2 linked regions of the Bdellovibrio bacteriovorus genome follow. The protein of the gene in region 1 interacts with the protein of each later gene in a pairwise test. Links are inferred from orthologs where the notes say so. Each region holds a gene or a part of one and is shown in the gene's direction. Other genes may lie near its edges. The genes, in order: ligA and leuS.

Region 1 (3,200 bases):
TAGCGCTGACTTTCTTAGATTGAACGGCTTCGGCGATGTCTGTGATTGAAGCAAAAGTTAAATCCATCTTACACCACCGGCGGAACTTTAAAGAGGTTCCCTGCTTTTGCGGGAGCATTGGCCGTCATTTCTTCAGCGGTAAATTCCTGCTTAACCACATCCTCACGCCAAAAAGATTCAATTTCCGTTGGCGTTACCAAAGGCTCGATTCCAGCCGTGTTTATTTTTGAAATCTGCTCGAAATGACCCAGAGCTTTCGCTAGTTGGGTGCTGTACTCTTGGGCTTCTTCTTCACTGACTTGTAAGCGAGCAAGCTTTGCGATGTGTTCAATAGTTTTTTTGTCGATCACCGAGAGTCTCCTTCGCGGGGATGTAAGATTTAAGGGTATTCAAAAAACAAAGTTCAGTCATCAAATGCGCGTTCTTCCTTTTTTAGACTAGACCTTTTCCCCCAGAGTGATAAATTCATTTCCATGTCTAAAAAGCGCCACGAAGAGCTCAAGAAAATCATCTCGCACCACGACTATCTTTATCACGTGATGGATAGCCCCAAAATCTCGGACTACGAGTACGACCAGTTGTATAGCGAGCTTTTGGCCTTAGAAAAAAGCGAAAAGAACTTAGACCTTTCGGATTCGCCATCTCAACGTGTCGGTGGAACTCCTTTGAGCGCTTTTGAAAAAGCTCCGCATCGGCTTCCTATGCTTTCATTGGCTAATAGTTATTCCCCCGAAGACATCTTCGACTTCGATGAGCGCGTTAAGAAATTTCTTAACACCGATAAGCATGTCGAATATCTCGTCGAACCGAAGTTTGACGGTCTTTCGATGGAGCTTATCTATGAGAATGGGCAGTTCATTCGCGCCCTCACTCGTGGCGATGGGACGGTCGGCGAGGATGTCACTCAAGGTGTCCGTACCATTCGCAGCGTTCCTCTTAAGCTGAGTACGAAAAATCCGCCAGCGCTTTTGGAGGTCCGTGGCGAAGTTTTAATGTTTAAACAGGACTTCGCAAAACTGAACGAGACTCAGCAAGAAAATGGGCAGCAAACTTTTGCAAATCCCCGTAATGCGGCGGCGGGTTCGGTACGGCAATTAGATTCAAAAATCACGGCGTCTCGGCCTTTGCGTTTTTATGCTTATGCACTAGGCGCCGTCGACGGCGTAGAATTTAAAACCCAATTAGAGATCGAAGAATATTTTCACGAAGTCGGAGTTCCTTCATTACAAAATAAAGAAGGATTAGATCTGGTGCGAGTATGCAAAGGACCCGAAGAGGTTGTTGAGTACTATCACCATGTTGAAAAGATTCGTCCGCAGTTGCCGTTCGATATTGATGGTGTTGTTATTAAAGTGAACTCTCTTCGTCTGCAAGACGACTTGGGTTTAGTAGCTCGAAGTCCGCGTTGGGCCACAGCGGCCAAGTTCAAACCCGAGCAGGCACAAACGGTTATTGAAGATATTATAGTCCAAGTTGGAAGAACGGGGGCCTTAACCCCGGTTGCGATCATGAAACCCGTCAAAGTGGGTGGAGTAACGGTTACAAATTCAACCTTGCACAATCAAGATGAAATCAATCGGAAGGATGTGCGCATCGGCGATACGGTGATCATTCAGCGCGCAGGTGATGTGATTCCCGAAGTCGTCTCTGTTGTAGCAGAAAAACGTCCTAAGACGAGCAAACCCTTCCTGATTCCTTCTGAATGCCCGGCCTGTGGATCCGAGACTGTCAAAACAGAAGGTGAAGTGGTCACTCGTTGCGTGAATCCACTTTGCATCGCCGTGGTTAAAGAATCTTTGAAACATTTCGTCGCTCGTCGCGCAATGAACATTGATAAAGTCGGTGATCGGCTGATTGAAACCATGGTGGATCATAAGCTTTTAGCGAAGTTTTCCGACTTTTACCGGCTGACAAAAGAAGATGTTCTTTCTTTGGAACGACAAGGTGATAAATCCGCTGAGAATATTATTAAAAGCATTGAAAACAGTAAGAACCCCACTTTGGCGCGATTTATTTTTGCACTGGGTATTCGCTTCGTAGGCGAACAAACCGCAAAGCATCTTGCCGACCACTTTGTGAATATTGAAAACTTTTTGAAAGCGACTGAAGAAGAACTTCTGCAAGTTCCTGAAATCGGACCGAAGGTGGCAAAAGCTATCGGTGATTGGACCGCCAACAAAAAACTCGTGAACGAAGTTCACGACATGCTAAAACTCGGCGTGACGATTGCAAATCCGGTTCGCTCGCAAGAGGGCGCGCTTTCCGGGATGAGTTTTTTAATTACGGGAACTCTACCTATTAAGCGCGACGACGCAAAAGACATTATTGAAAAAAATGGCGGGAAGATTCTAGGATCTGTCTCATCAAAATTGAACTATCTTGTCGTCGGTGATGATCCAGGCTCAAAGGTTGAAAAAGCGCAAAGCCTGGGAGTTAAAATCATTTCCTGGGACGAGCTTCAAAAGATGCTTTAGTTAGCGCTGGCCTGCGCGCGGTGCCGTTGCTTTATTAGCGTCAACGAGTTCTGCCATACGACCACGCAGATGCACGCAGGTAGAACTTAAGTCTTTAATCGCATGGTCGACTTGTGATTTACTGCGACCGCGCTTTTCAAAGTGTTTGCGCAAAACATTTTCATCTTGCTGGCAAAGAACGTCTACGCGACGAACCAGCGCGCGATATTCTGTAGGATTGGATTTGGCAAATGCCAGCGTTTCGCTTGCTTTATTAGACGCCTTTACACACTCTTCCGTCGCATTTTTAGAGCGACGAATACAAATAGGCTTTTCATCTTTCAATCCAAAAAGCACGGGATTACATAGGACAACGGACTTTCCGTCTTCATTGTCTCCATAAACCGCTGAACCGTCTTGATCTGCTTTACAAGAGTAAGTGACTGACTTTCCAGAAGCGTCACGGATTTCTTTTTCACTGATAGGAGAGCATTGCGGGCCTTCTACGGCCCAACCCGCATAAACGCAAGCCAGACGTTCGGTTTTGCTGACCTCTTCGACATCAAGATTGTCGTTCCCTTTCGAGTTTCCGACATCTTCTAGCGCTCTAAGATGATAGTCCGCCACGTGAGGATTATTGCCCACGCGATCCAAGACGGCGCCGCTTTCGTCGCGTCTTTCTACCACTGTCATTGGGCCGGCTTTAGAGGCCTTTTTGATTTGTGCTTCCGGGCCTAAATCAATCAC
Region 2 (3,421 bases), 280 kb from region 1 along the record:
CTTCAGTGCTGGAATTTTCAGAAACGAACACACAAGAAACGTGATTCAGTCTTTCACGTATGGTTTTTAGAACTCTTAAGCCCGCCATGGACGGAGCCATCCAGTCCAGGATGACAACCTGAGGAATCCAAGTCTCGATAAGGTTGTGCGCTTCTTTTTCAGTGGTGACACCACGAGCGTCATAGCCTTCCCATCTCAGAGGTTCTAAAAGAATCTCTAAGCTGTCTTTATCGTCGTCGATTACTAGAATGCGGCGACTTTTAGGTTGTTTGGAGCTGTTTTCAAAACTCATCTACATACCAGTGTAACGTCTGCCTCACTCATCGGTTAATTTCGAGATTTGATTAAGGAAAATTCTGATCCATCGACGAGGTCTGGGCTGGACCTAAATCTTGGGCCAGATTGCGGAACGGCGTTTTGCAAAACAGACTTGTTTGCGACTGCATATACGTTGAATTTGAGGGTGTTTTTGTATAGGACTAAACGGAGTACTTAAACGTTTGTAAGGATGTCCGTTATGAGTTTGAACTTCTCTGAAATTGAATCGAAATGGCAAAAAAAATGGGCCGAGCAAAAAGCGTTTCAAGCTGAGTCAAATAGCAAGAAACCTAAATACTATGCTCTGGACATGTTCCCCTACCCATCAGGCTCGGGATTGCACATCGGTCATATGGCTTCTTACACCCCCGGTGATATCGTTTCACGCTACAAACGTGTGAACGGTTTTAACGTTCTTCATCCCATGGGCTACGATGCCTTCGGATTACCGGCAGAGCAGTATGCCATCCAAACTGGAATCCATCCGGCCATCACAACTCAAAAAGCGATTGAAAGCTTCCGCAACACACTTCAGTCTTACGGATTTAGCTTTGATTGGAGCCGCGAGATCTCCACGTGCGAACCAAGCTACTACAAGTGGACTCAATTTATTTTCTTAAAACTTTACGAACGCGGCCTAGCTTACCAAAAAGAAGTTCCTGTGAACTGGTGCCCGGCTTTGAAAACAGTTTTGGCGAACGACGAAGTCATCGATGGCAAGTCCGAACGTGGTGGACATCCCGTTATCCGCGTTCCGATGAAACAGTGGATGCTTAAAATCACGGACTACGCTGAACGTCTTTTGAACGATTTAGACAAAGTAGACTGGCCAGAAAGAACCAAAGAGGCGCAACGCAACTGGATCGGCAAAAGCGAAGGCGCACGCATTACTTTCAAAGTAGACGGCACGTCAGAATCTTTTGAGGTTTTCACGACTCGCCCGGATACATTGTTCGGTGTCAGCTTCATGGTCATGGCTCCAGAACATGAGCTCGTAAAAAAAATCACGACCGCTGCGGAAAAATCATCTGTAGAAGCTTATGTTGAAGCGACTTCGCGCAAGTCGGAAGTGGAACGTAAAGCTACAACAGATAAGACGGGAGTTTTCACCGGCGCTTATGCTCTTCATCCAATTACGGGTGAAAAGATTCCGGTGTGGATTGCGGACTACGTTCTTTTAGACTACGGCACCGGCGCTATTATGGCGGTTCCAGGTCATGATGCTCGCGATTTTGAATTCGCGACAAAATTTAATTTACCAGTAAAGCGCGTTCTTGAGGGTGGCGAAACATTGCCATTTGAAGGCGATGGCACTTTGGTGAATTCAGACTTCCTAAATGGCCTCTCAAAAGCAGACGCTATCAAGAAAATGCTTTCGCATCTTGAAAGTAAAAAACTGGGCGTGCGCGAAGTGCAATATAAATTGCGTGACTGGCTTTTCAGTCGTCAACGCTACTGGGGCGAACCGTTCCCAATTGTTCACTTTGCCGATGGTTCTCGCGGAGTTCCTGTGAACGAACTTCCAGTGATTCTTCCAGAGGTGGCAGATTACGAACCTGCTGACACGGGCGAGGCCCCTCTAGCTCGCAATGCCGAATGGGTTCATTATTCTCGTGATGGTAAAGAAGGAAGACGCGAAACCGACACTATGCCAGGTGCGGCGGGTTCTTCTTGGTATTTCTTGCGTTACATCGACCCAAAAAATGATCAAGCGCCTTTCAGTGCGGAAGCCGAGAAATACTGGATGCCAGTGGATCTTTACGTCGGTGGACCCGAGCATACGGTCGGCCATCTTCTTTACTCGCGCTTCTGGATGAAGGTTCTTTTTGACTGCGGTCTTGTCACTCATGATGAGCCTTTCCAAAAGCTTCTTCACCAAGGAATGATCTTGGGACCTGATGGCGAAAAAATGTCGAAATCTCGTGGAAACGTGATTTCTCCTGACACCATTGCAAAAAGCCACGGCGCCGACGCAATGAGAACATTTATCAGCTTCATGGGACCTGTCGACAAGGATAAACCGTGGGCGCCAACAGGTATTGACGGCGTGAAGCGTTTCTTGGATCGCATCAGCCGCTTGGTGGTCAGCGACGAAGGCCAATATGTGGCTACAAAAGGCGCGGCTCCAGATGACATTAAGAAATTAGTTCATAAAACGATCAAGAAAGTCACAGAAGACATCGAAAGCATGAGCTTTAACACGGCGATCAGCGCGATGATGATCTTGGTGAACGAGCTTTATAAGGCCGAGTGCCGCTCAGAAGAGGCTCTAAAACCGCTGGTGCAAATCTTGGCTCCTTTTGCTCCACATTTGGCCGAAGAATTGTGGGAAAAAATGGGCGGAGAAGGACTTTGCTCTTTGGCTCCATGGCCAAAATATGATAGTACCCTCGTCGCTGACGACACTGTGACTATCGGCGTGCAAGTGAATGGAAAAATGCGCGGCACGATCGAAGTAAGCCCGACGGCTTCAGAAGACGAAGCTTTAGCGGCGGCGAAAGCCGTAGCCGGAGTGTCTGCAGTTTTAGCTGGAAAAAATCCTGACAAAGTGATTTATAAAGCCGGCAGAATTTTAAATTTGATCGTGAAATAAACTGGCACCTTCGCGGGTGCCTCGCGGGCGCCCGAAAAGGACCAGATTTTCAAAAAAAATCTTTACGGCCCCGCTAGAAAATATAACCTCTTTCGTAAAAGAAAGAAGAGTGAGGGCCAAAAGAGATGTCAAATTGGAGTCCTGAAAAAAGTGCTGAGCTTTATGGGATTAACAACTGGGGCAACGGTTATTTCAGAATTAACGGAGCAGGCAATGTCTCTGTTACTCCAATGGGAGCAAGTGGACCTTCTGTAGACTTGTTCGAACTTACTCAGGATCTTTTGGACCGTGGTATCCGCGTTCCTATCATGATCCGTTTTCCAGAAATTATTAAATCTCGCGTAGAGCTTTTGAACGGTTGTTTCCAAAAAGCTTTTGCCGATCATGGTTACAAAGGCCAATACCGTGGCGTTTACCCGATCAAGGTGAACCAACAACGTCACTTGGTGCAAGAGCTGGTGAAATACGGCCGTGGCTTTTCTATGGGTCTTGAGTGCGGCTCTAAGCCAG

What was found.
Region 2: the proteins of ligA (region 1) and leuS interact in binary tests that used the Escherichia coli proteins (3 or more experiments, as listed by UniProt). The link is inferred for Bdellovibrio bacteriovorus from one-to-one orthologs.

Annotation. Positions count from the first base shown.
Region 1 is NZ_LUKD01000001.1:1,514,708-1,517,907, reverse strand. The notes cover bases 98-2,973. They hold ligA (NAD-dependent DNA ligase LigA), read left to right. Parts: upstream 98-473; coding sequence 474-2,474; downstream 2,475-2,973. Other genes in these bases: AZI87_RS07295 (hypothetical protein), read right to left, coding at 2,475-2,973; gatC (Asp-tRNA(Asn)/Glu-tRNA(Gln) amidotransferase subunit GatC), read right to left, coding at 98-350. Also shown: Asp-tRNA(Asn)/Glu-tRNA(Gln) amidotransferase subunit GatA, read right to left, coding at 1-67; more of gatC, read right to left, coding at 69-97; more of AZI87_RS07295, read right to left, coding at 2,974-3,200. UniProt on the Escherichia coli protein: DNA ligase that catalyzes the formation of phosphodiester linkages between 5'-phosphoryl and 3'-hydroxyl groups in double-stranded DNA using NAD as a coenzyme and as the energy source for the reaction.
Region 2 is NZ_LUKD01000001.1:1,798,207-1,801,627, reverse strand. What follows is about bases 118-3,214. They hold leuS (leucine--tRNA ligase), read left to right. Parts: upstream 118-517; coding sequence 518-2,911; downstream 2,912-3,214. Other genes in these bases: speA (biosynthetic arginine decarboxylase), read left to right, coding at 3,037-3,214; AZI87_RS08680 (GGDEF domain-containing response regulator), read right to left, coding at 118-292. Also shown: more of AZI87_RS08680, read right to left, coding at 1-117; more of speA, read left to right, coding at 3,215-3,421.